4 regions of the Xanthomonas cassavae CFBP 4642 genome follow, and region 4 is predicted to be linked to each of the others. Evidence: predicted binding sites of a transcription regulator. Region 4 holds the regulator's gene; each other region holds the start of a gene.
What was found. The regulator FliA, encoded in region 4, starts transcription of late flagellar genes. The targets are predictions, from matches to a motif close to TAAAGTTTNNCNNNCNNNGGCCGATAA.

Region 1 (7,814 bases), 370 kb from region 4:
TCGGCATTTGGGCCGTCATGCTCACATCACCGTGGCTTTGACCTTGAACACCTCCACAGCGCGGCTCAGCTGCACGGCGTGGTCTTCCAGCGCATGCGCGGCGGTGCTTGCTGCCTCGACCAGGCGCACATTTTGCTGGGTGGTTTCGTCCATCTGGGCGATGGTGTGGTTGACCTGCTCGATGCCGCTGGCCTGTTCCTGCGAGGCGGCGGAGATGTGGCCCATGATGTCGGTGACGTGCTGGACGCTGGTGACCACCTCGCCCATGGTGGTGCCGGCGGTGTGCACCAGTGCCGAGCCGTCGGCCACGCGTTGCACCGAGTCGTCGATCAGGCGCTTGATCTCCTTGGCGGCATCGGAGGAGCGGTGCGAGAGGGTGCGTACTTCCGATGCCACCACGGCGAATCCGCGGCCTTGTTCGCCGGCGCGTGCGGCTTCGACGGCGGCATTCAGGGCGAGGATGTTGGTCTGGAAGGCGATGCCGTCGATGACGGAAATGATGTCGGCGATGCGTCTGGACGCCGCTTCGATGCCGGACATGGTGTCGATGACCTGGGCGACCACATCGCGGCCCTGCGAGGCAATGGACGCGGCACCAAGGGCAAGCTGATTGGCGCGGCCGGCGTGCTCTGCGTTCTGCTTGACGGTGGAGGTCAGCTCTTCCATCGAGGCGGCGGTTTCCTCGAGGCTGGCGGCCTGCTGTTCGCTGCGGCGTGCTAGTTCCTGGTTGCCGCTGGCGATGTCTTCGGCGGCAAATCCGATGCTGTTGGAAGTGGTCTGGATATGCGTGACGATGTCGGTGAGGCAGTGCACGGTGCTGTTGGCATCGTCGCGCATGGAAGCAAACACGCCGTGGAAGTTGCCGGACATGCGCACGGTCAGGTCGCCGTCGGCGATCGAGCGCAGCAGCTCGGAGAACCGGGCCAGGTTGGTGTCGGAGGTGGCCATCATGGTGTTGAGGTTTTCCACCATCAGGCGAAAGTCGTGCTCGAAGTGTTCCGGTTGGCCGCGTAGCGCGAAGTCGCCGGCGCATGCGGCCTGGGTCAGTGTGTGGATCTGCGCATTGATGGCGCGCAGGTTCTGCTTGACCTGCTGCATGGTGGCAGTGATGGCGGCTTTTTCGCCGGGATAGTGTTCGATCTCTGGTGCCAGGTCGCCAACGGCGTAGCGCCCCATGACCTCGGTCATGCGCAGCTGGGTTTGTACATGTGCATGCACCAGCGCATTGGTGTCCTGCACCATGTGGCCGTATTCGCCCGGAAAACGCTGCGCATCGGTGCGGTAGCTGATCTCGCCAGCGTCATGCCGACTCGCCATGGTGCGCTGTGCGGAGATCACGTCCTGCAGGCGGTGCTGCATCTGCTGCATGGCGCGCAGCAACTGGCCGGATTCGTCGTTGGCGGTCGGGGTGTCCTGGCTGCGCAGATCGCCTTCGTTGATGCGCTCGGCCAGCCGCAGTGACTGGCGCAATGGCAGCACCACGCTGCGGGTGAGCAGGAACGCGATGCCTGCACCGAGCAGCAATGCAACGACGGTGGAGACCACCATCAACATCGCAAAGCCCCGTGCGGTGGCAACGGCCTGTTTGGCGGCGACGCGGTTCTTGGCTTCCTGCAGGTCAATGAAGGCGTTGATGCTGGCCAGCCAGTCGATGAAGGCAGGGCGGGCCTGCTGCAACAGCTGCTGTTCGGCGTGCGGTTTGTCCGAGGCATCGCGCAATGTGCGGACCTGCGCGATCAACGGCATGGTGCGTTGCTCGATGGATTTGATCCGCTGCAGGATCGCCTTTTCGTTTGCGTCCGTTGACGCCGCAATTAAGGCATCCAGCGGTCGCGCGGAGCGGGCGTAGTCGGCGGCGAGCTTGTCGATCAATTGCTCGGCCGCGTGGCGGTCTGCCGGCTCATCCATCAGCACCACATCGCGCAAGGCGATCGCGCGGTCATGCACGCTGCCGCGGAAGTTGATGGCATAGCGTTGTTTGACGCTGTTGACTTCGTTGATGGCAGTGAGCTGCTGGTCGATGCTCCGCACGCGCTGGATGCCGACCACGGTCAGGATCACCATCAGCACGATGATGGCGAGAAAGCCGAGCGCCAGGCGCTGACCAATGCGCAGATTCGAGAGGGAATGCATAGGGTGATCCGACGAGCAGAAGGGCGGGAGGTCCCAGCAACAGGGGGGGGGAGGGCCTACGATACGGCCGGGGATGCAGCCGGAGTGCCGTAGCGTCGGATGTGTCTGGATCTGATCGGTAACGGCCTCGACCGAAAAAACTGAACGTTGCGCCGCAGCGAGTTCAGATGCGGTTCGATCGGCAGTCGCATCTGCTGCAGGTGGCCTGGCTTGCCGAATCACCTATGGCAATGCTTACCCCCAGGCCCGTTTGATCGCCTGGCCTGCCTGACGCGTGGCGCTCGCGTGGCTGTCTCGCGCACCACTACAGCCTGCGGTATCGGTGCAGCTTTCCGGGCCAGTGCAGCCGGCCAGGAGCCACCGACGCGCCCGCGAGGCGGAATGGCGATGTGATCGATTCAGTCGGATGGACGCTGGCTGCTGGACGTCGGCGGTCGCAGGCAAGATGATGTGCGGCCGGTGGTGGTGTTGATGCGCTGCGGGGCGTTCGTGTGTGGTGGGTCCTGGTCCTTCTCAATGGTTGAAACGATGCATCAATGGTTGACCGGTAAGCCGGCTGCACGCCACGCGGGGAATACTCGGTGTGATGCGCGCAGTGGCAATCGTCAAGCCGCGCCGTGCGCGAGCCCTGCATGAGCACCGCCTTTCCGCATGGCAGTAGCGCCATGGCGCATGGGGTCCGTACGCATGACTGGGATGGCAGCGTGCTGGGGCCTGCTGCGCACTGGCCGTCGCCGCTGCGCAATGCGGTGAACCTGATGCTGGCCTCGCCCGAGAGCATGTATGTGGTGTGGGGCGACGCGCTGACGTTCTTCTACAACGATGCGTATGCGCCGATCCTGGGGCCGCGGCAGGCGCATGCACTCGGTGCGCCGCTGCGCGAGCTGTGGGCCGATGCCTGGGAGGCGGTGCGCGCGCCGATCGAGGCAGCGTTCGCAGGGCGTGCATCGCGCTTTGAAGAAGTGCCGATCGGCATGAACCGCTATGGCACGCCGGAGGAGACCTGGTGGACGTTCTCGTTCTCGCCGATCTATCTCGACGACGGCCAGGTGGGCGGCGCGTTCTGCGTGACCAACGAGGTGACTGCGCGCAAGTTGGCGCAGGCGCGGCTGGCCGACGAACACGAGCGCCTGATCCGCCTGTTCGAGCAGGCGCCGATGTTCATGGCGTTCCTGAGCGGGCCGCAGCATCGTGTCGAATTCGCCAACCCGTGTTATTCGCGCCTGATCGGCCATCGCGACGTGATCGGCCGGCCATTGGCCGAGGCATTGCCGGATGTTGTCGAACAGGGGCATGTGCAGCGTCTGGACGAGGTGTATCAGTCCGGGCGTGCCTACTCGGCCAATGCGCTGGTGTACGACGTGCAGGCGGTGCCGGGCGGGCCCAGCGAGCGACGCCTGCTGGACCTGGTGTACCAGCCGATTGCTGGCGCCGACGGCACTGTCTCGGGCATTTTCGTGCAGGGCCTGGATATCACCGACCGCATCAGCCTTGAGCGCGCCGTGCGCGAGGCGGAGGTGCGGAACCGGCAGATCCTGGACAGCGTCATGGACTACGCGATCATCGCCACCGACATGCGTGGGCGGGTGACCTCGTGGAACGAAGGCGCGCACCGCATTCTGGGCTGGAGCGAGGCCGAGATGCTCGGGCGATCGCTGGAACGCACCTTCACTCCCGACGATGTCGAGCGGCGGCAGATTCTGATCGAAGCCGCTGCTGCGCTGGAGAGCGGCAGCGGCATGGACGAGCGCTGGCATGTGCGCAAATCCGGTGAATGGTTCTGGGCCAACGGCTCGCTGATGGTATTGCGCGACGAGACTGGAGCGGCGATCGGCTTCGTCAAGGTCGTGCGCGACCGCACCACCGAGCGCCTGGCCAGCGAGGCCTTGATCAAGAGCGAGCGTCGGCTGGATGCGCTGGTGCGCGCGTCGTCGCAATCGATCTTTTCCGCCACCGCCGACTGGAGCGCGCTACGCCTGCACGCGGGCGATCGCCTGCAGGACGATGGCTTGCCCGCCCGTGCGCGTTGGCAGCTGGAATGGATCTATCCCGACGACCGCGGGCAACTGGCCGATGCCATTGCAACAGCGATCGCCAACAAGGCCGGGCTGGAGCTGGAGATCCGCGTGCTGGACCCCGCGCAGCGCGTTCGCTGGACGTTGCTGCGTGCGGTGCCCTTGCTGGACGTGCGCGGCAAGATCGAGGAATGGTTCGGCACGGCATCGGATGTCACCGACAAGCGGCAGGCCGAGGAACAGTTGCGCCTGCTGACCGAGACGCTGGAAGAGCGCGTGCGCGAGCGCAGCGCGGCATTGCTGCTGACCGAGGAAAAACTGCGCCAGAGCCAGAAGATGGAGGCGGTGGGGCAATTGACCGGTGGCCTGGCGCACGACTTCAACAATTTGCTGACCGCCATCACGGTGGGGCTGGAACTGTTGCAGACACGCGTGGAGCAGGGCAAGTACGACCGGCTGGAGCGTTACGTGGAGATGGCGCAGACCAGCGCCGCGCGTGCGACTGCGTTGACGCAGCGCCTGCTGGCGTTCTCGCGTCGGCAGACGCTGGCACCGAGTGCATTGGAAGTGGATACGCTGGTGCAGGGCATGCGCGAGATCATCTCGCGGACGCTGGGGCCATCGATCAGCTTGCAGGTGTTGCCGGCGCCGCAGGCGTGGAAGGTGTTGGTGGATGCGCCGCAGCTGGAAAACGCCTTGCTCAACCTCTGCCTCAATGCACGCGATGCCATGCCCGATGGCGGGGAACTCGCCATCAGCCTGCATAACCGCTCGCTGGATCAGGCCGCGGCACAGCAACTGGATCTGCCGCCCGGTGATTACGTGTGCCTGAGCGTACGCGACACCGGCACCGGCATGAGCGCCGACGTCATGTCCAAGGTGTTCGAGCCCTTCTTCACCACCAAGCCCATCGGGCAGGGGACCGGGCTGGGGCTGTCGATGATCTATGGATTCACCCGCCAGTCTGGTGGCCACGTGCGCATCGAGTCGGAAGTCGGTGTGGGGACCACCATGGCGCTGTACCTGCCGCGGTTCGACGGCGAGCAGGCGAGCGCCGAGACCAGCGACGTGCTCGAGCAGCCGCTGCGCACCGCGGTGCGGAGTTGCACGGTATTGCTGGTGGAGGACGAACCCGCCATTCGCATGCTGATCTGCGAGGTCCTCACCGAGGCCGGCTATCGCGTGATCGAAACGGCCGAGGGCAGCGCGGCGGTGGAATGGCTGCGCTCATCGGAAGCGATCGATGTCCTGGTGACCGATGTCGGGCTGACCGGTGGTTTGAACGGACGCCAGGTTGCCGATGCAGGCCGGCAGTATCGGCCCAGTCTGCCGGTGCTGTTCGTTACAGGGTATGCGGCGACCGCAGCGGTGGGCGCGGGGCAACTGGATGACGGCATGGAGGTGTTGACCAAGCCATTTCCGGCAGCCGAGCTGGAGCGGCGCGTGGCGCAGTTGTTGGAGCGGCATGTGCAGTAATGCGCTCGGTTCGCGACGGCTGGGCAGCACGGCGCCCGCACTGGAGTAACCAGACGGCATGCCGGGCGATGTGGTCAAGACATCCTGCGGCTGATTTCACGATGCGTTCCAATCGACGCTCATACGGCGTCGAGTCGAAGCGCTCGCGCCCGGTTACAACGCGGTCTGCACGATGCCCAGCAGGTCGCGCAACGAGAATGGCTTGGTCAACAGACGCATGCCGGTGTCAAGGAAGTCTGCACGCTGGGCACTGACACCCGCATAGCCGGTCATGAAGACGATGGGGAGCGCGGGATAAAGCCGCCGTGCGTTGTCGGCCAGGTCACGGCCGTTCATGCCGGGCAGGCAGATATCGGACAGCAGGAGATCGAAAGGGCAGGCCGTGGTGAGTTGTTGCAGGGCCTGTTCGGCGTCGGCGGAGACAACCACCTGGTAGCCTTTGTCGCAAAGGATATCGGCGGTCATTGCACGAATGGCGTCGTCGTCCTCAACCAAAAGAATGCGTGCGTGGTGTGATGCGTCGTTCACTGCGATCCTCGAGCGGTCGCAACAGCGCGGCCGCTTCCTGTACCACGCTATGCGCGCATGTGTGACGGATGTGTCGGAGTCGTCACAACGGGAGTGAGAGAGTCGCCAATGTCCACATCCGCAAATATCGGCAACAAATCGAATCGTCGAGAATGCCTCACCGGTCACGGTGAGCCCGGTCAACGGCCCTGAATCCAGGCGAGCTGATCAGTTCAGTTGCAGGCAATGGGCAATTACGCTTGCGTGATAAATTCGACGGCATGGATAATGTGAAGCCGATGATCGCAAACCGTATCACCACCGGGACGACGGGGCTTGACACCATCCTCCGCGGTGGCCTGCCGGCCAACCGGCTGTACCTGCTGGAGGGCCAACCTGGCTCCGGCAAGACCACCATGTCGTTGCAGTTCCTGCTCGATGGCGCCGCCAAGGGCGAGAGCTGCCTGTATGTCACGCTGTCGGAAACCATCGACGAGCTCAACGAGGTGGCTGCCTCGCATGAGTGGTCGCTGGAGCCGCTGCACGTCTTCGAGCTTGCCTCGGCAGAGGCCTTCCTGGGCGATGGCCGCCAGCAATCCATCCTGCACCCCTGGGAGATGGAACTGGACGGCACGATCAAGCTGATCCAGGCCGAGGTCGATCGGGTCAAGCCGACGCGGGTAGTGTTCGACTCGTTGTCCGAGTTGCGTCTGTTGGCGCAGGATTCGCTGCGTTACCGGCGGCAGGTGCTGGCACTCAAGCAATTCTTCGCGCCGCGCAATATCACCGTGTTTCTGGTGGACGATCTGACCGATGAGAATGGCCAGCGCGACGCACATTTGCACAGCCTGTGCCATGGGGTGATCTCGCTGGAGCGGATGACGCTGGATTTCGGTGCGGCGCGGCGGCGGATGCAGGTGCAGAAGCTGCGTGGCGTCAATTTCATCGCCGGCTACCACGACATCACCATCGCCACCGGCGGTATGCGGATCTATCCGCGCCTGATCGCCTCCGACCACCATGTACCGTTCGTCGGTGATGCGGTGTCCAGCGGCGTGGAGCGCATCGATGCGCTGCTGCACGGCGGGCCGTTGCGTGGCACCATCACGCTGCTGACCGGGCCGGCGGGCTCCGGCAAGACCAACGTCGCCCTGCAATACGTGAGCGCGGCCTGCGAACGGGGCGAGCACTGCTGCGTGCTGCAGTTCGACGAGCGCACCGGCACGCTGCTGACGCGTGCCGAGAACCTGGGCATGGAGCTGCGCAAGCATCTGGCCTCGGGGTTGCTGGAACTGCATCAGATGGACCCGGCCGAGTTGACCCCGGGCGAGTTCGCCTGGGCGGTGCGCGAAAGCGTGGAGGCGCGCAACTGCCGCGTGCTGGTGATCGACAGCCTCAACGGCTATCTGTCATCGATGCCGCAGGAAAAGCAGCTGATGTTGCAGATGCATGAGCTGTTGTCGTATCTCAACCAGAGCGGCGTGACCACGTTCCTGATCAATCCGCAAAATGGCCTGGTGGGCACGATGTCCACCGGCAACCTCGATATCTCCTACATGGCCGACACCGTCATCCTGTTCCGCTTCTTCGAAGCGCATGGGCGGATTCGCAAGGCCTTGTCGGTCATCAAGAACCGTAGCGGTGCGCATGAAGATTCGATCCGCGAGATGCGGATCGGCAGCG
Region 2 (7,814 bases), 490 kb from region 4:
GGAGGCGATTGCCGCCTTGCGCCGCGTGCGCGCACAGGCGCCGCAACACCAATGGATCTGCGTCAGCGCAAGCGACCCGGCCAATCTGCTCGGCAGTCTGCTGCCCGGCGAGCGGGTCGCGCGGGTGCCGGGCAATCGGGTGGCGTACCTGGACGGCATGCCGATGGCGGTGTGGGTGGCGGAGCGCTTCGAGCCGTTGCAGGAGCTCGACGCCGAGCAGGGCGCGCAGGCGCTGACGGCGCTGCAGCGCGGCCCCGGCGCTGCCGAACCGACGCCGCTGGCACAGTGGTTGGCTCAGCCGCCCGGTAGCGTGGCGCGCGCACCGGTCACGCGCGGCAGCGGCCGCGACAGATAGCCGCTGTCCAGCACCACCCAGCGCCACGGTGCCTGCACTGCCTTGCGGATGCCGATCCGGGGCGTTGCCAGCGGCGCAGCCGGTGGCGGCAGGCCGTCGTCTTCGATCCACAGCCGCGCTGCGGCATCGGTCAAGTCCAGTCCGTTATCGGCCGCGCTCACTCCAAACGCCTGCGCCAGCCGGCCGGGGCCGGTGGTCAGCACCTTGATGGGCACGCCGCCACGCGCCGCCTGCATGGTGTCCAGACCGTCCACGGGCTCCAGCGCGCGGATCAGTACCGCGTGCCCGGGCGCGCCGCCGCAGACGGCGTTGATCGCCCAATGCATGCCGTAGATGAAATACACATACAGGTGACCGGCGGCACCGAACATCACCTGGGTACGCGGCGTCATGCCCCGGAATGAATGCGCCGCCGGATCCTCGCTGCCGCAATACGCTTCCACTTCGGTGATGCGGCCCCGGCGTCCATCGGCGCTGACCAACACCTTGTTGAGCAGGCACGGGGCTACCTCGCGCGCATCGTGGTCGTAGAAATGGCGGGGCAGGGGCGTAATCGGCATGCCGCAAGCCTAGCGGTACGTTCGTGAGGTCCCTGCGGACTGGCTTGGACAGGTCATCGGCCAGGGGTAGGGGTTTTCCGAATCGAGATCTGCAGGAACGTCTGCCCTGTCACAAAAGCGCACATCCACTGGGATGAATAGCCGTTTAACGGCAGCGAACGTCTCAAGCGCGTTTTGCCATCGCCGATAGCTAACAACGATCGGTCAGACCAGCCGCATCGCCGCCATCGGCACGCCCAGCACCGTCGGTCGTCACTGCAACGCCTGTGGCCCACGCATCATTCTCACGAGAACTCCCCAATGTTAGGCAACTTCAAAATCGGAACCAGGCTGATCGTGGCGTTCCTGATCGTTTCGGCGATCGGCGCATGCATCGGGTGGGTGGGCTATTCCAACTCCGGCCGCATCAGCGACCTGTCGACCTCGCTGTACGAGCGCAAATTGCTGGGCTTGTCCAACGTCAAGGAAGCCAACATCAACCTGATCTACGCCGGCCGTGCGCGTGTCAATCTGTTGCTGGCCAGCAGCGCGGAAGAGCGCCAGTCGCATGTGCAGAACATCGACAAGTACACTGCCAAGGTGGTCGACCATATGGCGCGTGCGCGCGACAGCTTCCAGACCGAGGAAGGCAAGAACAAGCTGGCGCAGTTCGATCGCGCCTGGCAAACCTATCTGGACGAGCGCGGCCGCTTCATCGAAGCGGCCAACCGCGAAGCGCTGCGCGAGGCCAACCCCGAGCTCGCCGCGCTTTCGCGTGCGGTACGCGCCAGCTCGGACGAAGTGGATACCTTGATGACCGACCTGAGCGGCCTGCGCGAGCGCAGCGCGGCCTCTGCCAACGCCGAAACCGGCGCCATCCATGCGCGTAGCTCCAAGCTGTTGATCGCCATCATCTGCAGTGGCGTGCTGCTCGGCGCCATTCTGGGCGTGGTGATCAGCCGCAGCGTCACCGGCCCGATCCGGCGCGCCGTCTCGGTGGCCAACGGGCTGTCGGAAGGCGACCTGACCATGCAGATCGATGTGCACGGCCGCGACGAAACCGCGCAGCTGCTCGAAGCGATGCGCACCATGGTGCAGAAGTTGTCGCAGGTGGTGGGCGAGGTGAATACCAGCGCCGAGACCCTGGCCAGCGCTTCCGAAGAAGTCAGCGCCACCGCGCAGTCGCTGTCGCAGGCGGCCAGCGAACAGGCCGCCGGGGTCGAGGAAACCAGCGCCTCGCTGGAGCAGATGACCGCCTCGATCAGCCAGAACACCGAAAACGCACGCATCACCGACGGCATGGCCACCCAGGCCGCCAAGGAAACCATCGAAGGCGGCGAAGCGGTGGTAGCCACCACCCAGGCGATGAAGCAGATCGCGCAGAAGATCGGCATCATCGACGACATCGCGTATCAGACCAATCTGCTCGCGCTCAATGCTGCCATCGAAGCGGCGCGTGCCGGCGAACATGGCAAGGGCTTTGCGGTGGTTGCCGCCGAAGTACGCAAGCTGGCCGAACGCAGCCAGGTCGCGGCGCAGGAGATCGGCGAGGTGGCCAGCTCCAGCGTGGAACTGGCCGATCGCGCCGGGCGTCTGCTGGACACCATCGTGCCCAGCATCAAGCGCACCTCGGATCTGGTGCAGGAAATCTCTGCCGCGTCCGAAGAACAATCGTCCGGTGTCAGCCAGATCAATTCGGCGGTGGTGCAGTTGAGCCAGACCACCCAGCAGAACGCCAGTGCCTCCGAAGAACTGGCCGCCACTGCCGAGGAAATGAGCGCGCAGGCCGAGCAGCTGCAGCAGAGCATGGCGTTCTTCCGCCTGGGCGGGCAGGGGCCGGCGACCACGCCGCCCAAGCGTGGCAAGCAGGTCGTCGCACGCCCGGTGCGCGCCGCAGGTGCGCGCGGCTGGCGCAGCAGCGCGGCGCCGGCCTACGCGATGTCCGAAGGCCCGGACGAAGGCCAGTTCGCTCGCTTCTGAGAGATCGATCGATGACTGCACAGACTTCCGATGCAATGCCCGGCGACGCCGATGCGGCCGCCCAGCACCTGACCTTTCAGCTCGATGGCGAAACGTTTGCCACCAGCATTCTCGGCATTCGCGAAATCATCCAGTACCGCACCCCGACGCCGGTGCCATCGATGCCGGCCTGCGTGCGCGGAGTGATCAACCTGCGTGGGGCGGTGGTGCCGGTGGTGGACCTGCAGGCGCGGCTGGGACGCGCCGGCAGCGCCATCAACAAGCGTAGCTGCATCGTGATTCTGTCCACCGAGCAGGCCCAGGGCACCCAGGTGATCGGCGTGCTGGTGGACGCCGTCAACGCGGTGATCGAACTGGCCGACCAGGATATCGAAGCGGCGCCGGCGTTCGGAACGCATATCCGCCGCGATCTGCTGCGCGGCATGGGCAAGGTGGGCGAACGCTTCGTGGTGCTGCTGGACATGGAGCAGGTGCTGCAGGTGGAGGAGATCGCCGGTAGCGCAGCGGTGCTGGCTGCCTGAGCGTCGCTTGCCGGCGTCATACCACGTGCCCGGTGATGCTATCGGCTGGCGTGGCAGAAGGGCAGTAGCGACATCCGACGACCGCCTGGCAATGGTCTGCGGCTACTTCGGGATGTGGAGTGTCGTGGGCCACGTCGGCGTGTGGTGCCCACTCCAGACTCGTGTACGGCGGCTGTTCGGCGGACCACCGGCGCCATGCGAATCGGTCGGCAAGATCAGCGTGTTACAGCACTGAGCACCATCTCGATGGCCCTGTGCGCGATGAACAACGTCGCGAAGGGGCTGCGCCTGCATGGTCAGCGCAAGTTGGTGCGCTTGCGAAAGGCAACGCTGCGATCAATCGAGCCGGCCTCTCACGTAAGGCCGGTGACTCAACGCAACGGCAGATCACCACGACACGCCTGCACGTCGTGTTGCTCAGTCGTGCAGTTGCCATCCGGTGAAGCGCTGCACGCGGTTGCGCCCAGCCATGATCGCCAGCTGCAAGGCATGCCGTGCGCGTGCCAGTAGCGCGTTCGTCTCTAACGCATCGTCCGGGGTCGTTTCCACCAGCCCTGCGCTGATGGTCAACGCGCCGGTAGGCCACTGTGCCTGCTCGATGGCCTGTCGAATCCCGTCGATTGCGTCAAGCGCGCCAGTGGCCGGGGTCGCCGGCAGCGCCGCGCACAGCCGGTTGCCACGCAGGCGCGCGACGATGGTGTCCTGCGGCAGGCGGGATTCGATCACGCCAGCGGCCTGTATCAGGGTCGCCTCTGCAGCTGCGGTACCGGCGCGCAAACGCTGCCGTTTGAAGCCATCCAGGTCGATCAGCGCCACGCTCACTGCCTGACCCGACGTCGGTGCCATCGCCTGCAAGGCGCGCTCCAGCCCGGCGTGGTTCCACAGGCCGGTACTTGCATCGCGTAGCGCATCCAGTTCGACCAGCCTGGCCGCACGCCGCAATTGGATGGTGTCTACCACCTGGCGGGCCAGCGACCGCAATGCATCGCGCTCTGCGTCGGAAAGACGCCGCGGCGCGCGATCCAGCACGCACAAGGTGCCCAGCGCGATGCCGTCGGAGGTGAGCAGTGGCGCACCGGCATAGAAGCGGATCTGCGGCTCGCCGGTCGCCAAGGCATTGTCGACAAAGCGCGGGTCCAGATGGGTATCGGCGACCTCCATCAGCTGGTCCGGCTGCAGGATGGCGTGCGCGCAGAACGAGAGCGTGCGCGGCGTCTCGCTCGGCTGCATGCCGACGCGGGACTTGAACCATTGCCGCTGCGTATCCACAAGGGAGATCAGTGCCATCGGCGTGCGGCAGGTGGCTGCGGCAGTGGCGGTAAATGCGTCGTAGCGCGGCTCGGGCGGAGTATCCAGCAACTGGTACTCATGCAGTGCGTCCAGGCGCTCGTCTTCGTTGGCTGGCAGCCGCGCGCCCGGGTGGGCGGCGAAGTCGCCCGGCAGCACGCTGGCGTGGACCAGGTTCAGTGCAGGCGCGTCTGGAATCTGCATGCAGAACCTTCGAAGCAGTGCGCCGGCGGCGCCGTCAATAAGATGGATCCATCAACGCAACGCCGGAGCGCTCGTTCCGAACGAGGAAAGCTGCGCATCGGCCACCCCAGTGCCCAACGCCTGACCCGATCTTGCCACAGCGTTGGCGCTGCCGATGCGGTCGCGTCCGCAATCGGGCCAGAGAATTCGGCGGTTACTGGCCCTGACCGTGTTGCCCTTTGGGGCGACGGCTGTGCTCGTCGTGCACCTTCAGGTCGTCCTGGCCTGGGCGCTGTTTGGCGGTGTCGTCCTGCTTGCGCGATTCGCGGCTTTCGGCAACGCCGCTGGCATCGTCGGCGACGTCGTCGGGCTGGCGTGGATGTTTGCTCATGGCTGCGGTCCTGCGTGATGGTTGCAGCCACGGTAGCGCGCGCAGTGTGATCCCGGCGCCATGGCGTGGACGCGGCCGCGCGGTGACGGCCCTCGCGGTGAGGTTTGTCGGAGAGGCGCCCGGCCCACAGCAAAAAGCCCCGAACGCGGACGTCCGAGGCTTGTACTTGATGCGGTGGTGGAGCGGAAGGGGATCGAACCCTCGACCTTCGCGATGCGAACGCGACGCTCTCCCAGCTGAGCTACCGCCCCACGTGCTTGGATTCTAACCACATGCCGCGCCGTTCGCCAAGCGAAGGACCGCAGCCGACCGTGCCGGGGGGGGCACGGTGGTACAGGCATTACTCGCGAACCAGCGGGAACTTGAGGTCCGGATTCTTGGCCTTCCATTCCTTGTACGACACCGAACCTTCCCATGCGGCAAAGGCCTTGGGGGTGCGGCCGCGGCCGGACCAGGTTTCGCCGGTATGCGGCAATTCGTACTTGGGCTTGACTTCGCTGCGGCCGCTTTTGACCACTTCCTTGCGCGCAGCGGTGGTGCCCAGGTACGCGGCGATATCATTGCGCTGCTTGGTGTTGAAGTGACCGGCAAACTGTTCGAGCAGCGACACGATGGTGGCATGCGCCGAGGATGCCTCGCTGGCGCGCTCGGTTTTCTCCTGTTCTTCCAGCTTCTGCAGCTCGTCCAGCAGTTTGGCCTTGGCTTGCGCGATGGAGTCCAGTTTCGAAGAGGTATTGCTCACAGAGGTATGGCCTCGGAATAATAGAAGTGGAGACGCCGCCCTAGGGCGCGCGCCATTATGACATGCGGCCCGTGGAGCGGCCGCTGCCTGTAAAGGAGATGCACAACAGGACGGCCGCTCTTCAGGACGGCCGCTCTTCACAGGCCCTGCTCGGCCGCGTTCGCATTGTCGCTGTGTGCATGCCCAGCTTACACGCCCGTGCCCGCGAACCCGACCATGAATAGACGCAAGTGTGCGATGCATGTCGATCCACGCCACCGGCGCGCAGACCCGGATTGCGCTGCTGTCGGTGCGGCACCCGGAGGGCCGACATGGCTGGCAGGCAAACTGCGCACTCCGCAATGGCCATGGGCATAGGTAGGCGAGCGCCTCCTGCTGCGGACAGAATCGCGCCGCGCGTCATCGCTGCGCCTGGCATCGGCCGATGAGCCTGAGCGACTACCGCCGCAAGCGCCGCTTCGACAAGACCCGCGAGCCGGAGCCGGGCAAGGCCCCGCCGGCCGGCCGGCGCGCGATCTTCGTGGTGCAGCTGCACCATGCCAGCCGCCGGCGCTACGACTTTCGCCTGCAGGTCGGTGATGCGCTGAAGAGCTGGGCGGTGCCCAAGGGGCCGAGTTACGACCGCAAGGTGAAGCGCATCGCAGTGGAGGTGGAGGATCACCCGGTGGACTACGCCGGTTTCGAGGGCGAGATTCCCAAGGGCGAATACGGTGGCGGCCATGTGGCGCGTTTCGACCACGGGGTCTGGGCCACCGATGGCGATGTCGAGGCGCAGCTGACCAAGGGGCATCTACGCTTCGAGCTGTTCGGCAGCAAGCTCAAGGGAGGTTGGCATCTGGTGCGCTTCGGCAAGCCGGCACGCCAGCCGCAGTGGCTGCTGTTCAAGGAAGACGATGCCTATGCCGGCACCCTGGAGGCCGAGGATCTGCTCGCCGATGTGGCCGCGGCACCGGCCGCGGATGTGCGACGCGCCGGTGCCGGCAAGGCACAGGGTAAGGCGCTGGCCAGGCGCCGTTGCGCGCGCGCAAGCACTTGTTGCAGCCGCCGCTGGCTGAGGCATCGACAACGCACCTGGCCTAGAGCTCGCATGTGGAAGGCGATGGGCAGCAGGCGTTTCGCGTGGCTGGCGAGCAGCACTTCGAAGGCATCGTGTCCAAACGTGCGGACCGGCCATATCACCCCGCTCGCAGCGACGATTGACGCAAGACCAAGCAGTTGGCAAGCCAGGAATAGGCGGTGGTGGGCTATACCACGCCCAACGGCAGCCGTCGCAGGTTCGGGTCGCTGCTGCTGGCCACGCCCGCATCGCTGCAGGCTTCTGTTTGCATGTCCGGCTTGGAGCGGCCAACAGAACATGGCGAGCCGCTGTCTGGTGGGCGTGGACGGCGTACTTGAAAGAACGGTCCATGCCACACCGAGCAGCGGCCGCGCCCGCCTGGTGGCTGCGCGGTCGTTTTGTCAGCCGCTCTTATTTGCCGCGCCGTCGTGCAGCAATGGCAGCAACTGCGCTTCCAGCAGCGCGCGACGCCACTGCCCCAGCGCGGCCGGCCAGCCGTGCTGCTCGATCAAACTTTCCAGATGCCGGCGTGAGGCCAGCAGGCCGTCCGGCAGGCCGAGTTCGCGGCTGCGTTGCGCCACCGCTTCCTGCAGCCGCTTGAGCACCGCCTTGTTGCCATCGGTGGGTGACTGCGCCAGCGGCGCGTGGTCTTCGTCGGGCAGCGGCGTGTTGAGCGCATCCCATATCGCATTGGCCAGCTTGCGCGGCGCCTTGGGAAATTTGTCGAACTGCTGCAGCAGCGCGTCCAGGTCGGCCGGC
Region 3 (7,814 bases), 1.7 Mb from region 4:
CGGCACCGACGATTGCAATTTGCGTTCGCATGGGGCGCTCCTGTCTTCAATGACCAGGCCTGCAGTGTCGGTAGCCAACCGGCATCATTGAAGGGATGATTGCGCGCAGTGCTTGGACTTTTCGACGATGCCCACACGCGCACGCCAACTCACTGCAACCACTGCCGGTCCCGCGTTCGGCCTGTACGGCGAGCAGCACGCCGATGCACCGGAGCTGCTGCATTGGGAATCGATTGCCGCGCGCAGCCGGCTGCACGACTGGCACATCGACCCGCATCGGCATGAAGACCTGGCGCAACTGCTGTACGTGCAGCGCGGGCCGGCGACACTGCAACTGGATGGACGCACCCAGCGCCTGCGTGGCGCCACCCTGGTGTGGCTGCCACCGCTGTGCGTGCATGGGTTCGCATTCGACCCGCGGGTACGCGGCCACATCATCACCTTGTGCATGCCGCTGGTGCGCAGCGCGCTGGACGCGGCACCCGTGCTGCAGCCAGGTCTGGCACGACCGGCGGTGCTGCAGGCCAACGCCTCGCGGACACTGCTCGACCTGCTGTTCGACAGCATTGCCACTGATCACGTGCATCGGCGTGTGGGACACGCTGCCGCACTGCAGGCTGCTGCAACGCAATTGGTGATCTGGACCGCTCGCACGGCCTTGCAAGGCCTGCACGATGCAGCGGACGCCAGCCCGCAGGCAGACCCTGCCCTGCGCCACCTGCGCGCCTACCAGGCATTGATCGACCAGCACTATCGTGCGCACTGGCCGATCTCCCGCTATGCCGACCAATTGGGCCTGACCCCGGGCCATCTCAACGCACTGTGCCGACGCTTGGTCAATGCGTCGGCGCTGGACCTGCTGCAACGCCGGATCATGCTCGAGGCCCGCCGCAGCCTGCGCTACACCAGCCTGCGCGTGCAGAAGATCGCCGCCACGCTTGGATTTTCCGATGCCGCCTATTTCAGCCGCTACTTCGCGCGGCATGCGGGGTGCTCGCCTACGCGCTTTCGCACTGACCAGTGAGGCCGTGGTGGTGCCGCTACATCTGAAAGCGGCGAGCACGGAAGCGTCTGCCCGGCGATGCCGCCAGGCCGACGCAGCACTGCGCCGAGCCGGCCAGCCACGCAGACGCGTACAGGCGCTCAGAACGGGTACTGCGGTACCTCGTTCTTGATCGTCAGCCACTGCCAGTGCGTGTACTGCTCCCAGTCGGCTGGACCACCAACGCTGGTGCCATTGCCGGATGCGCCCGTGCCGCCGAACGGGTTGATCACTTCATCGGCCACGGTCTGGTCGTTGATGTGCAGCAGGCCGGTGTGCAGGCGCTCGCCGAGCGCCATCGCCCGCGACACCGACGCGGACAGGATGCCGGCAACCAGACCGTACTCGCCATGATTGGCCATCTCGGCGGCTTCTTCATCGGTATCGAACACGCTGATGTTGATCACCGGCCCGAACGCTTCTTCGTCGAACGCGCGCATGCCCGGGCGCACGTTCGACAGCACGGTGGCCGCATAGAACAGCCCCTCGTTGGTTGCGCCGGCTTCCACGACCGCGCCGGCGGCCACACTGTCGGTGACGATGTCGATCACCCGTTGCAGCTGGCGCTGGTCGATGATGGGGCCCAGTGCCACGGCGCCGCTGACCGGGTCGCCCACCGGCAGATGCCGTGCTTTTTCCGCCAACCGCTGGGTCAACGCATCGGCCACACTGCGTTGGACCAACACCCGTCCGGTGGCCATGCAGATCTGTCCCTGGTGCAGGTATGCACCGAAGGCAATCGCCGAGGCGGCGCGGTCCAGGTCCGCATCGTCGAGTACGATCACCGCATTGTTTCCGCCCAGTTCCAAGGCCACCTTTTTCAGGTGTCGCCCGGCAATTTCGCCAATACGGCGACCAGCCGCAGTGGAGCCGGTAAAGGCGATCATCGGGATATCCGGTGCTTCCACCAGCGCCTGGCCGATCTGTGCATCGCCGTGCAGCACATGCAGCAAGCCCTTGGGCAGGCCGGCTTCTTCCAGCACCTGCGCGATGATCACTCCACCGGTGTACGGCGTGCGCGGGTCGGGTTTGAGGATCACGGCGTTGCCCATGGCCAGCGCCGGCGCCACCGAGCGCAGCGACAGGATCAGCGGGAAATTGAACGGCGAGATCACCGCTACCACGCCCAGCGGCAGATGCCGGGCAAGGCTGAGTTGGCCGGCGGCGGTTGGCAGCACCTGGCCCACCGCCTGCAGCGGCAACCCGGCGGCCTGTTGGTAGAACACCACCGCTTCATCCACTTCGTGCTGGGCCTTGGCAGGATGCCACCGGTTTCGCGTGCGATCAGCAGCGCAGCGTCGGCACTGCGTGTCTGCATGACCTGGGCGGCGCGATGGAAGATCGCGGCGCGCTCGCGCGGCGGCGTGGCGGCCCAGGCGCGCTGCGCCTGCTTGGCCTGCGCTACGGCAGCTGCCACATCGTCCAGATCGGCCTTGCTGACCTCGTGCAGCAAGCCACCGGTCGCCGGCTCATGGATCGGCAGGCTGCCGCCGTGGCCGTGCACCCACTCGCCATTGAAAATGCAGCCGTGCCACGCGGGCGTATCGGTCGCAGCGACCGCTGCGCTGGGAAGAGCATTCATGGTCCAGTCTCCTGCTACAAACATTGGGGGGAGTGACGGGTGGGAGGAACTACAGCGTGGTGGATGCCAGCCCGCCACCGACCGGCAGGGTGATGCCATTTGATCCAGCGCGCGGCATCCGATGCCAGGAACACGATGGCCTCGGCCACCTCGTCGGCGTACGCCGGGCGGGTCATGCGCTTGGCATCTTCCTTGACGCGTTCCTCGCCCAGCATCGCGGCGAAGTCGCCCAGGATCGGGGTGAACACTGGTCCAGGAGAGACGTTGTTGACGCGGATGCCGCGTTCGGCAAACCAGGGGCGCGATTGCAGCAACGTCCACACGATCAAGGCTTCCTTGAAGTACTGGTAGCAGGTGTCGTGGGCCACCGGATACGCGGCCAGCCAGGCAGCGCCGGCCTCGAAACTGCCGGCGGCGGCCAGCTGCTTGTGCAGCTCCAGCCGCTGCGGCCACTCTGCGCCAAGGATCGAGGCGACATTGATGATGCCACCGCCCGGGACGATGTGCGGCAGCAGCGCCTGGCTCAGATGGCGCAGGCCCAGGTAATTGACGCGTGCCACCACATCCAGCGGCACGGTGCCGGGCACGCCGGCCACGTTGGCCAGCGCATCGATACGCTCCGGCAAGGCGCTGACCAGCGCGTGGATGGACTCGGGGTCGCCCAGGTCGGCCTGATGAAAGCCGTGCAGGGTCATCTGGACCGGCGTGCGATCCACCCCGATCACCGTGGCGCCATGAAACCGCGCCAGCCGTGCGACCTCTGCGCCGATGCCCGACGCCACACCGGTCACCACGATCGTCTTGTTCTGCAAATTCATTGCCACCCTCCGAAGTAAACGCATAGTTCGGCACCAGCGACCAATCGCCGGCGCCCTGGTTGAGATCGCGATTCGCGGTCGAACTCGCCGATCGGTGCAACGGCGTCGACTTCGAAACGCTGCGAAAACACCGGCCGCCCGTCACGCATCACCGGCAGCATCTGCAGATACGGCCCGAAGGTCAGATCGCCGACGCCCGCGCCGTTGTCGCGCAGGGTGGCGATGCTGTTGCGCCCGAAGGTCGCGTCCAGATTGATCAACGGCACGAGCGTATTGATGCCCAGCGCCCCAGCGAACAGCGTGTACGGCGTGACGTAGGCAACCTGGGTCGGCAGCAGGGTGGAATCGATACGCGGGTCATCGAACACCGGGACATCGTTGCCACGCGCGTCCTTGATCGCATCCAGCGAAGTCTGGCGCAGATAGGTCGCCACGGCCCAGCCGGGCGTGGTGCGGGTGAAACATCCAGAAAGCTCGTCCCGCCGGTATTGAGCCCACTGGTGAGCGCCGCACTCTGCGGCACGCCCTGTGCGAGCGCTGCGCCGGTGGCAAGCATTGCCGCCGCCCCAAACGTTGCGCGGACCTGCCACGACGCTCTTGCACCACCTGCCCAGCGCATCTCCGAGGATCGACTCACTGCGGACATCTCCAGCGTTGGGAGGGAACAGCGGGCCTGCCACAGGGCAGGCGTCAGGCAGGGGCAATCCCCGCGCTACGCACAGCACGTGCAGTTGCAATATGAAGTGGACAAACGGCGCCGGCTACGTAGCCGGCAGGCGCGGCCTACAGCGTGTCCAGACGATCCAGGCGATCGAGCGCGCGCAGCAGCGGCGCCTCGCTGGTGCCGAGCACTGCACTGAGCTGCCGCTCCATGCGCAACACCTCGGCTTCGGCTTCGGTCGGCAGGGTGATGCCGGCCGGCGTCAGCGACAGATGCTGCATGCGCCGGTCCTGCCGCCCGCGCACCTGCCGCAACAGCCGGCGCTTGACCAGCCGTGCAACCACGATGGCCAGGTTCGGCGGCGACACGTGCAGCACGTCGCCGATCTGGCGTTGATTGATCCCCGGGTTGCCATCCACCAGCATCAGCAAGGAGAAATCGACCGGCTTCAGATCGAAGGCCGCCACGCACTCCTGGAACATCCGCCGCACCAGCAGCTCGGTGCGGGTGATGCGATACCCCAGCAGCCGCAGCAGGCGCGCCTGGTCCACCTCGGTGACGGGATCGGGCAACGGTGCAACAGGGGCGGTAGCGGGCATGACGGTTCTCGCGACGAAGGCAGCGGGCGGACTGGTACGCGCCGTGCGCTCCATCCGCAACGCCGATCCCCGACGTGCACCGCATTGTAGACGCGGCCAGGCCCATCGATGTGGACGTGCAGGCCGCCGTTACGTGCCGGAGTCGCGTGCCCGGCAGCGGTATAGCAGCGCTGCAGCATGCGAGGGACCGCGCTGATCCAGTCGCGGAGTAGACATGGTTCCGGTCGGCAAGTGATTGCGTTCCGGAATAGTTATTTAACATAACTATATTGCCAAGCTGCAGCGCAGCATGGTCGCGTCCGCTAGGTGGTGCTGGATCTGGGTCCAGACGGCGATCAGCAGGCCGCATGGGGCCAGGCGGTTCGGTGTGATCGGCCGCGGGGCGTGGCCGGGATCAACCGTCGGCGGCATGCCGATCAGCAAGGACGCGCAGCCGGGCACGCGCCACACACCGGACGGGCATGCAGGACTACCCGCGGCGGGGCACGGCCAGATCAGGGCAGCCAGAGTTTCTCGAGATCGCGAAAGCCCCAGTCGCTCGGAGTTTCCATCTTTTCGATCCGGTCCTGGCAGTCGGGGCGCGACAGGTCGATGTCCTGCACCAGCACATGGCTGCGCAGCCTGGCCGAGTAGAACGCCCGCACCTTCGGTTTGAGCAACGCGTCCGGGGTCTGTTCGATCACCACGGCCAGCTTCTGCGATTCCAGCCGCACCAGCGAACCGACCGGATAGATCCCCAGTCGGCGCACGAACGCCTGGAAGATCACCGGGTCGAAGTGGCCTTTCCACGAGGCCATCTGCTTGAGCGATTCGGCAGGATCCCAGCCGCGCTTGTAGGGGCGGTCGGAACTGATGGCGTCGTAGACATCGCAGACCGCGCCCATCCGCGACATCAGCGAGATCTCTTCGCCGACCAAGCGGTTCGGATAACCGCTGCCATCCATCTTTTCGTGATGATGCAGGGCGATTTCCAGCACCACCGCGTTCTGCACGCCGCCGGCCACCAGCAGGCGATGGCCATCCAGCGGATGCTGGCGCATGACCTCCATTTCTTCGTTGGTGAGCCGGCTCGGCTTGTTGAGGATGTCCAGCGGCGTCACCGCCTTGCCCATGTCGTGCAGCAGCCCGCCCATCGCCGCTTCCACCACCTGCGCATCGGGCAGGCCGAGCTGGCGGGCAAGCCCGCTCATCAGCCCGGCCACGGCCATCGAGTGCAGATAGGTGTAGTCGTCGGCGGTCTTGAGCCGCGCCACGCTGATCAGGGCCTGCGGGTGACGCAGCACCGAATCGTTGATGGCTTCCACCAGCGGCATGGCCGCCTCGGTATCGACGGTACGGCCGAGCCGTACGTCGCGAAACATCTCCTCCACGGTGTCGCGCCCGTCTTCGAAAATGCGCCGTGCCCGCACCACCTCGGCCTCGATGCCGATCTGCGCGGCGACGCTGTTGGTGCGCACCGTGCGCATGGTGGACGCTGGCGCTGGCGCTGGCGGTTCCGGTGCCGGAGGCGTGACATCGGCCGCCTCGGTCTCCGGCATGCTCGCATCCACATCCAGCCCGCGCGCGGTGTCGATCACCAATTGCTCGATCCGGCTTCCATGGATCTTGTCCACGTCCTGCGAATCGACCAGGAACGAGGTTTTCCAGAACGGATGGTGCACCCATGCGCCCAGCAGCTTGTAGACATACATGCCGGGGCGAAGTTGGTCGGAGTCGATGGTTCTGAGCATGCCGGCGCTGGTGTGCACGATGTCTGCGGAAGAGTCCGCCATGGGCATGGCGGTCCTCGGAGGTATCGGCAGGCGGCACGATTTCTTTGGTCCGCCGATCCGTGCTGGACAGGCCGATTCACACGGTCGAGCACGGCCGGCTGAGCGGTTCAGCGATCCGGCAAGCGCATCGCCACCACGGCGGCGGCAGCGAACAGCAGCGGCACGTCGCAGGCCAGGTACAACATGGCCGGCGTCCACCCGGCGTCCAGCACCACCCCCGCACACAGGGGCGACAGGATCGCGCCGAAGCGGCCCACGCCGATCGCCCAGCCCATGCCGGTAGAGCGTACGGCTGCCGGGAATACCACCGACGCTATCGCATACAGCCCTCCCATGGCGGCGGTCATTGCCGCACCGGTCAACAGGGCGGTCACGAAGGCCCAGCTCAGCACCGCGCTGCTCAGCCCGAACGCAAGCATCGCCACCGCCACCAGGATCAACGCACCGGCCGTGAGCCGCGACAGCCGCGCGCGCAGCGCCAGCCAACTGAACAGCGTACCGCCCGCGATACCGCCCAGATTCAACAGCACCCCGCCGGTCACGCCCTGAGCGGCCGACAGCCCTGCGGTCACCAGCAGCTTGGGCGTCCAGCTGAGTACGAAGTAGAACGAGAACATCAGCAGAAAGAACGCCAGCGCGATCAGCAGCGACTGCCGCCGCACCGCGCCGACGAACAGCGCGGCATAGCCCTGCCCGGCCGTCTGTACCGGCGGCGGCGGCAATTGCGGCGAGGCCGGCATCCCCATTCGCGCCAGCACTGCGTTGAAGCGCGCATGTGCATTCGGCGGCCGGCGGGCTATCAGGAACTCCAGCGACTCCGGCAGAAAGGCAAGCACCAGCGGCATGCACGCCAACGAGCCCAGTGCGCCAAGCAGAAATACCGAGGGCCACGACCAGTGCTGCAACAGCAGCGCCGCGATCGCCCCGCCCACGGTTGCGCCCACCGGGTAGCCGGTTGCCTGCAGCACCGTGGCCGTACTGCGCCAGCGGGCGGTCGAATACTCGGCAGCCGTCACCGCCACGCACGCCATTATGCCGCCGATCCCGATACCGGTGAACGCCCGCAGCGCCCCCAGTTGCCAGGCGTTGCCGGCCAGCGCCGAGGCGCCCATACCCACGGTGAGAATGGCCAGGCAAATCAGCGTCAGCGCACGGCGGCCGATGCGGTCAGCCAACGGCGCCAGTACCAACGACCCCACTGCCATGCCCACCAGCCCGGCACTGAACAACATCCCCAACGACTTTCCCGACAACTGCCAATCCGCCGACACATGCGGCGCGGTGAACGCCATCGCCATCACGTCGAAACCGTCGAGCATTGTCAGCAGCACGCAGATCGC
Region 4 (7,814 bases):
CACGCAGGGCGTGAGCTGGGAGTTCAACGGCAGCCAGTGGCTGCGCCAAGAAAAGGCCGACCTGCAAGACGACGGCGTGGGTACGCCGCAGAAGCAGGGCATGTTCGCGCTGCCCGAGAAAGCGCGCGAGCTGAACTACCACGCCAGCAGCGAAGCGACCGAGCAGGCGCTGGGCAAGGTGCAATCCACTAGTCCCTATGTGCAGCCGTCCGGCCAGGCAGACGTCGCGCACCTGTACCAGCGCGATTGGAGGCGTGATGCCACCAACGGACAATGGTCGCGGATGGTGGCCGACGAGGTCGATCGGAATGACCGGCCGGTCTGGAATGTCGATCCGGCCAGCCCCGAACGTGCCATCCAACTGGATCAGCAGGCGGCCCAGGTGATCGATGCCAACATTGCCCGTGGCCCGGCCGCAATTGCGGCAACCTATCAAGCTGCCTATCGGCGCAACGGTTGGGATGCGTTCGGCCCGATGCCGGTCTCCGTGCAGACGGCGCTGAGCGCGGACGCACTGGAAGCCTCCGACGGCAAGTACTACACGCGCGACACGCGAGGCCAATGGCGCAATGGCGATGACGTGGCCCAAGGCAACGTCCTGGCAGAACTCGACGCCACCCGCCAGCAGTTGCAGCCAGCCCTGGACCAGCACGCACGGGCAATGGAGCAGATGCCGCAACGGCGGTCTCCAACGCCGCAGCAGCAGGACCAGGTCAACCTGCAGGCGACCTATGCAGCCTACGGGGTTGCGCCCAATGCCACGACGACCGACGCCGTCCAGCAGGCGCTGCAGCACACGCGTGAGGCAAACGGAATCGACGCATCCATCACGTCGCTGGCTCTGGAGCGCGATCGGTCCGGCCACTACTCGGTGGACAGCCCGATACAGCATCTGCGCCGCGATGCCGATGGCGTGGTGCGGGTCGCCGCGACCACCAGCACCGAGGAGATCCGCAGTGCGGTAGAGCAGATCCAGGCAGATTCCCTGAAGCCGGCCAACGCGCGCGATGCGCTACCGGAACACGCCGCACCCGACCAAGCCCCATCACCAGGGGCGACGCTACGCCCGGGCGACCACGGCACCGAGGTACAGGCGCTGCAGGCCAGCCTGATCCAGCTGGGTATCAACGAGCGGATCAAGACACCGGTGGAGATCAACGGCACCTACGATCAGCCCACCCAGCGCGGTGTGCAGGCCTTCCAGTTGATGCAGGGCATGGATGAGGTCACCGGCATCGCCGACCGCCATACTCTTGCAACGGTGCAGCAGCAAGCCAGCGCAGCCATTGCCCAGCGCGACACGCCACAACACGCAGGCCCGGTGTCGCAGCACGCAGGCCCGGTGTCGCAGGAGGCGCCACGCAGCGTGATGGTCATGCCCGCTACCGCACCGCTCGCCGCCACGCCTGAACGCAGCCCACCCGATCTACCTGCACAGCAGCAACACGCGCTGCTGGAACAACAACGCCAATGGCAGTTGCAGCAGGACCAACAGCTGCAGCAGGAGCGCGGGCGGCCGGCCGAGCGGGAAACCCAGGACACGCAGCGCGACGAGGCATCGCTGCCAGGCGCCATCGACAGCCCGGCGCAGACGCAGTCCTCGGCCACACCGCGCGCCTTCAGCGACCCGGCGCACCCCGGCCATCCCCTGTATGTGGACGTGAAAGACCGGTTGGAGGCGAAGGGCACGCCGCTACCGGAGGATCGCTTGACCCAGCTCACGGCGGCCCTGTACATGGAAGGCTTCAAGCCCGGCTGGGATGGGCGGGTGGATGTGGTCAACGAGCGGTTCTATGCGCAGAACTACGACGACATCACCAAGCGCTTCGCCACATCCATCGCCGAGCCGGCACCGTCGATCGAGGCATCGATGCAACAGGTGCAGGCCCATACGCTGAAAACAGCACGGCAGCAGCAGGCGATGACGCAAGCCAAACAGGAGCAGCCGACGCCGCCGGGGCCGGTCATCGGGTAATCAGCGAATAACAAATCCACTCAGGCGTTGAAACGAACCCCGCAGACAGCAAGCGGTCGAAGAGGTGCAACGGCACAGTGGACTCTCGCTCGACATGATCGCTGCGTACGGCACTGCTGCAGGGCCAGGACACGACGCGATCGGAAGCTCAATCGGCACTGCTAGCGAGCTGGTCCTTTCGTTCACTGCCCGGAACGCGGCGATACGGACGACATTCCCAGGCAATGGATGTCGCGCTGCAGATGCTGATCGTCATGCCCCCGGATCCCGAATTGTGCCGGGCACCTCGCAACGCCATGTCGCACGCCACGCGGACTCGCAGTGCGACGAGGCGGCACCGTTGGAAGGCCAGAACGACCGCGACACCATCGATTTTCTGCCGACCAGGTAGAACCCTACCTGCCTGCACGCCACCGACCTGAACTGTTGCGATACCACTCCGTTTGGGGCGTGTCATGCACCTCAGGCTGCGACCAGACCTGCGTGACAGGCTGACGGCGGGTGGCCGGTCTCCCGGCAGGCCTACCGGATAACCCATCGATTGCCACGCCAGTGGCCCCTATACGGCCAACTGTCACGCCGGCTGCGCTCGATACACGGCGCTCAGTCCTGCCTGACACGGGCTGTCTGCAGGCAGGTGAAGCCTCGCCAGCCACCTGCGCACGTGCCTGTCACCTGCCCCAGCTGCTGCCGGAAGTCCTGGCCAAGTCCCCCAAGGTGCGGCTGGTGATGGCTGCCACAGACCACACCCAGGCAGATGCTCTCCAACCGCGTGTGATCCGGCGCCGCTCTTGCATTGACTGCCGAGCCCTTCGATGGCCGGGCCGTGAGATCCGATGGCTGGGCAGTTCAGCAAGCCGAAGCGGGCCAGGTGTCAGAAAACCGCCACCCACTCCATCCGGTACTGCGTTTGCAGCACCGACCCGCAGGCGCGATGTCGGCGTGTGCCGGAAACCCAACGCCGCGTTTTGGCACACCGCATGCATTAGCTCTGGCGAGACCGCAGCCAGCACCACCGCTGCGGGGCGGACGGCAGGACTTGGAACTACGACCGGGACAGGCAACTCATGACGCTGGCAACACACCCACATTCATCGCGCACCCGTCCGGCGTCCGGCGGGTCCTGTTCCTGGAGGCACGTGGCATGAAGATCAAACGCTTTGTCGCCCCGGATATGCGCACCGCATTCCGCATGGTGCGTGAGGAACACGGCCCGGATGCCGTGATCCTGTCCAACCGGCGTACCGCCGAAGGCATCGAGATCGTCGCCGCCAGCAACTACGACGAAGAGCTGGTGCAGCGCGCCCTGGAAACCGCCCGCGAGACGCCGGCCCCCAGCGCCGCGCCGGCCCAGCAGGCTCCCGTGCAGCAGGCCCCGGCCCAGCCGGCGCAGGTTGCCGCCCGCCCCGCCGCGCCGGTCCACGCTCCGCTGAAGCCGGCCGCGGAGACCATGAGCCACCGCCAGCGCGTGGCCAGCGCCGCCGAAGACATGATTGCCGCCATGGCCCTGCGCCAGCCGGCCAGCGTGCCGCGCCAGGCGCCGGTCGCCACCCCGATCCGCAGCGCCGCGCCGATGCCGGCCGTGCAGGACCTGCCCGCGCCGGTCGTGCAGCGCCAGGAACACGCGCTGTCGGCGGTGCCGGAACAGCTGTTCGCCGACTTTTTGACCACCGCTCCGGTGCAGCGCCCGGCCGTGCAGGCCGCCCCGGTCCAGGCACCGACTCCGGTCATGGCCGCCACGGTTGCCGCCCCCGCCTATGCCGCCCAGGACCAGGACGACGACGCCTTCGCCGACGAGGCCGACTTCGATCTGGACGACGCGCTGCCGCAGATCCTGCCGCCGGCCGCGCTGCCGCCGATCGTGGTCGCCCCGCCCGCCCCCGCTGCGCTGGCCGCAGTGCCGGTGGCTGCCGCGCCGATCCCGCAGAACGACGAAGAACTCAAGCAGCTGCGCGGCGAGCTGGCGCTGATGCGGCAGATGATCGAGCGCGAAATGAACCGCCTGACCGACGAGCGCCTGCGTGGCTCGCCGGTGCGCGCGCAGGCCCTGGAGCTGATGGACGACTACGGCTTCGACGCCGGCCTGATCCGCGACGTGGCACTGCAGATTCCGGCCGATACCGAATTGCACCGCGGCCGCGGGCTGATGCTGGGCCTGCTGTCCAAGCGCCTGCCGGTGGCCCCGGTCGACCCGCTGGAACGCGGCGGCGTGATCGCCTTGGTCGGCCCGACCGGCGCCGGCAAGACCACCACCATCGCCAAGCTCGCCCAGCGCTTCGCCGCCCAGCACGCCCCGCGCGACGTGGCCCTGGTCACCACCGACACCCAGCGCGTCGGCGGCCGCGAGCAGCTGCACAGCTACGGCCGTCAGCTCGGCATCGCCGTGCACGAGGCCGACAGCGCCGAGAGCCTGCTGGAACTGCTCGAGCGCCTGCGCGACTACAAGCTGGTGCTGATCGACACCGCCGGCATGGGCCAGCGCGACCGCGCCCTGGCCGCCCAGCTGAACTGGCTGCGCGCCGCGCACCAGGTCACCTCGCTGCTGGTGCTGCCTGCCAACGCGCACTTTTCCGACCTCGACGAGGTCGTGCGCCGCTTCGCCCACGCCAAGCCCCAGGGCGTGGTGCTGACCAAACTTGACGAGACCGGCCGCTTCGGTAGTGCGCTGTCGGTCGTCGTCGATCACCAAATGCCCATCACCTGGGTGACTGACGGACAGCGGGTCCCCGACGACCTGCACCGCGCCAATGCCGCCAGTCTCGTTCTTCGCCTTGAAGATTTGCGGCGCGCTGCCGATAAGCCCTGTACTCCGGAGCACAACCATGCAGTCGCGTGAATACGCCAAGCTGACCAACGCCTTCCCCCTGTCGGCGACCCGTCCCGAGCCCCTGGGCCCGGTGCGCACCATTGCCGTGACCGGTGGCAAGGGCGGCGTGGGAAAAACCAACATCTCCGCCAACCTGGCCGTGGCGCTTGCCGACATGGGCAAACGCACGCTGCTGCTGGACGCCGACCTTGGCCTGGCCAACCTGGATGTGGTCCTGGGGCTGGCGCCCAAGTACACCCTGGCCGACCTGATCGCCGGCCGTTGCACGCTGGATGAGGTCATCATCGAAGGCCCCGGCGGCGTGCTGGTGGTGCCGGCCGCCTCCGGTCGCCGCCACATGGCCGAACTGGCCCCGGCCCAGCATATCGGCCTGGTCAACGTGTTCTCCGAACTGGAACGCGACCTGGACGTGATGGTCATCGACACCGCCGCCGGCATCACAGACAGCGTGCTGACCTTCTGCCAGGCCGCCCAGGACACCGTGGTGGTGGTCTGCGACGAGCCGGCCTCGATCACCGACGCCTACGCGCTGATCAAGGTGCTCTCGCGCGAACGCGGCGTGGACCGCCTGCAGATCATCGCCAACATGGTGCGCGACCCCAACGAGGGCCGCCTGCTGTACGACAAGCTCTCGCGCGTGTGCGAAAAGTTCCTGGGCGATGTCTCGCTGAACTACCTCGGCCATGTGCCGCAGGACGACTGGCTGCGCCTGTCGGTGCAGCGCCAGCAACCCGTCATCAAGGCCTACCCCGCCAGTCCGTCGGCGCAGGCCATCGCAGAAATCGCACGCCGTACCTCGCGCTGGCAGGCTCCCACCGTGCCGCGCGGCAACGTCGAGTTCTTTGTCGAACGCATCATCCAACGGGGAGTGGCCGCATGAGCACCGCCACCGCAACGAGCGCCACCGCGCAGTACCGTGCCGTGCAACGCAACAACGCCAACGACGTGGTGACCCAGCACGCCGACCTGGTGCGCCGCATCGCCCACCATCTGGCCGCCCGCCTGCCGGCGAGCGTGGAAGTGGACGACCTGATCCAGGCCGGCATGATCGGCCTGATCGAAGCCTCGCGCAGCTACGACTCCGAACAGGGCGCCTCGTTCGAGACCTATGCCTCGATCCGCATCCGCGGCTCGATGATCGACGAGATCCGCCGTGGCGACTGGGTGCCGCGCTCGGTACACCGCCGCGCCCGCGACGCCGCTGCCGCGGTGCGCAAGATCGAGCAGAACACCGGCCGCGCCGCCGCCGCCACCGAAGTGGCCGCCGCGATGGACATGCCGCTGCCCGACTACCTGCGCCTGATGGAAGACGCCGCACGCGGCCAGGTGCTGAGCCTGGAATCGCGCATCGAAGATCACGGCGAACTGGACACCACCGCCAAAGGTGGGCCCAACCCGCAGCAGATGATGGAGCGTGGCGAATTCGGCCGCGAGCTGGGCAAGGCCATCGGCCAGCTGCCCGAGCGCGAGCAGCTGGTGCTGTCGCTGTACTACGAACAGGAATTGAACCTGAAGGAAATCGGCGCCGTGCTCGGTGTCAGCGAATCGCGCGTCTGCCAGATCCATGGCCAGGCGGTGGTGCGTCTGCGCGGCCGCCTCAAGGTCTTCGAACTGGCCGATGCCGGTGTCGAAAATGATGACTGATTTTTTCGCATAATTTTTAGAGTTAGGAGCTTGATGTGAACAAGAACATGCGGATCCTGATCGTGGACGACTTCTCGACGATGCGACGTATCGTCAAGAATCTGTTGGGCGATCTTGGCTTCACCAATACCGCAGAGGCCGAAGACGGCAACAGCGCGCTGGCTGCGCTGCGCGCGGGCCCGTTCGATTTCGTGGTGACGGACTGGAACATGCCCGGCATGACCGGCATCGACCTGCTGCGCAACATCCGCGCCGACGCCAAGCTCAAGCACCTGCCGGTGATGATGGTGACCGCTGAAGCCAAGCGCGAGCAGATCATCGAAGCCGCGCAGTGCGGCGTGAACGGCTACATCATCAAGCCGTTCACCGCGCAGACACTGGAAGAGAAGCTGGGCAAGGTGTTCGAACGTCTGGCGGCGACCGCCTGATGAACGCCACCGTGGAAGCCGATGCCGAACGTGCCGCCCTGATCGAGCGCCTGCAGCACGCGCTCGATGCACTGGAAAGCGGTGACCAGGTCGCCTGGCGTCGCGAGGTCGATCACCTCGCCGCCCTGCGCACACGCCCGATGATGCAGAGCCTGAGCCGGCTCGCCCGCGAACTCGGGCAGGCCCTGGGCGAATTGCCCACCGTGCCCGAAGAAGCCGGCGAACTGGACGATGCCTGCTCGCGCCTGGACCACGTGGTGGAAATGACCGAAAAGGCCAGCCATCGCACGCTGGATCTGGTCGAGGAGTGCCGCGTGCTGGCCAACCAGCTGCGCGACGGTGGACTCAATGAAGACCAGGGCGCGCTGCTGGAAAAGATGCGCCACAACCTCACCGAGCTGTCGCTGGCGCAGAGCTACCAGGACCTCAGCGGGCAGATCATCCGCCGCGTGGCCGGGATCGTGCGGCGCGTGCATGAAGGCTTCGGTGCGCTCGGCCTGCCGCCGAAGAACACCGAGCCGAAGAAAGACGACGGCGGTCTGGCCGGTCCTGCAATCAAGGGCCTGGACCGTCACGCGGTGTCGCAGGACGACGCCGACGATTTGCTGTCCGGATTGGGGTTGTAACCATGAGTGCTGTTCCAGACGATATTGCGGCCGATTTCATCGTCGAGGCCCAGGAAATCCTGGACCGCCTCGGCGAACAGCTGGTGTCGCTGGAACAGGCGCCAGACGAAGCCGACCAGCTCAACGCGGTGTTCCGCGGCTTCCACACGCTCAAGGGCGGCGCCGGCTTCCTGGCGATAAAACCCATGGTGGAGCTGTGCCACGCCGCCGAGGAAACCCTGGGCATGGCGCGCTCCGGCCAGGCGGTGTTGCAGGCGCATCACTTCGATGCCGCGCAGCAGTCGCTGGATTATCTGCAGGCCATGCTGGATGCG

Region 1: XCSCFBP4642_RS0109210 (methyl-accepting chemotaxis protein) is a predicted target of FliA. The motif match lies at 2,252-2,278, and genes of this name have one in related genera.
Region 2: XCSCFBP4642_RS0112985 (methyl-accepting chemotaxis protein) is a predicted target of FliA. The motif match lies at 1,079-1,105, and genes of this name have one in related genera.
Region 3: XCSCFBP4642_RS0103100 (HD-GYP domain-containing protein) is a predicted target of FliA. The motif match lies at 6,495-6,521, and genes of this name have one in related genera.

Annotation. Positions count from the first base shown of each region.
Region 1 covers NZ_CM002139.1:2,041,964-2,049,777, forward strand. The annotation lists gene XCSCFBP4642_RS0109210 (methyl-accepting chemotaxis protein) at 22-2,133, opposite strand; gene XCSCFBP4642_RS0109215 (hybrid sensor histidine kinase/response regulator) at 2,766-5,624, shown strand; gene XCSCFBP4642_RS0109220 (response regulator) at 5,778-6,089, opposite strand; gene XCSCFBP4642_RS0109225 (ATPase domain-containing protein) at 6,413-7,814, shown strand, end outside.
Region 2 covers NZ_CM002139.1:2,904,896-2,912,709, reverse strand. The annotation lists gene XCSCFBP4642_RS0112995 (DEAD/DEAH box helicase) at 1-355, shown strand, start outside; gene XCSCFBP4642_RS0112990 (DNA-3-methyladenine glycosylase) at 295-915, opposite strand; gene XCSCFBP4642_RS0112985 (methyl-accepting chemotaxis protein) at 1,216-2,874, shown strand; gene XCSCFBP4642_RS0112980 (chemotaxis protein CheW) at 2,886-3,395, shown strand; gene XCSCFBP4642_RS0112975 (GGDEF domain-containing protein) at 3,813-4,886, opposite strand; gene XCSCFBP4642_RS29440 (hypothetical protein) at 5,080-5,256, opposite strand; tRNA gene XCSCFBP4642_RS0112965 (tRNA-Ala) at 5,432-5,507, opposite strand; gene XCSCFBP4642_RS0112960 (H-NS histone family protein) at 5,597-5,998, opposite strand; partial or broken gene XCSCFBP4642_RS27095 (DNA polymerase ligase N-terminal domain-containing protein) at 6,423-7,300, shown strand; gene rnd (ribonuclease D) at 7,457-7,814, opposite strand, start outside.
Region 3 covers NZ_CM002139.1:708,296-716,109, reverse strand. The annotation lists gene pobA (4-hydroxybenzoate 3-monooxygenase) at 1-31, opposite strand, end outside; gene XCSCFBP4642_RS0103130 (helix-turn-helix domain-containing protein) at 128-1,024, shown strand; partial or broken gene XCSCFBP4642_RS23935 (benzaldehyde dehydrogenase) at 1,144-2,624, opposite strand; partial or broken gene XCSCFBP4642_RS23930 (coniferyl-alcohol dehydrogenase) at 2,674-3,442, opposite strand; partial or broken gene XCSCFBP4642_RS23925 (transporter) at 3,456-4,061, opposite strand; gene XCSCFBP4642_RS0103110 (MarR family winged helix-turn-helix transcriptional regulator) at 4,226-4,756, opposite strand; gene XCSCFBP4642_RS0103100 (HD-GYP domain-containing protein) at 5,197-6,432, opposite strand; gene XCSCFBP4642_RS0103095 (MFS transporter) at 6,582-7,814, opposite strand, start outside.
Region 4 covers NZ_CM002139.1:2,413,658-2,421,471, reverse strand. The annotation lists gene XCSCFBP4642_RS26915 (peptidoglycan-binding protein) at 1-1,975, shown strand, start outside; gene flhF (flagellar biosynthesis GTPase FlhF) at 3,120-4,811, shown strand; gene XCSCFBP4642_RS0110685 (MinD/ParA family protein) at 4,798-5,682, shown strand; gene XCSCFBP4642_RS0110680 (RNA polymerase sigma factor FliA) at 5,679-6,446, shown strand; gene cheY (chemotaxis response regulator CheY) at 6,482-6,874, shown strand; gene XCSCFBP4642_RS0110670 (protein phosphatase CheZ) at 6,874-7,500, shown strand; gene XCSCFBP4642_RS0110665 (chemotaxis protein CheA) at 7,503-7,814, shown strand, end outside.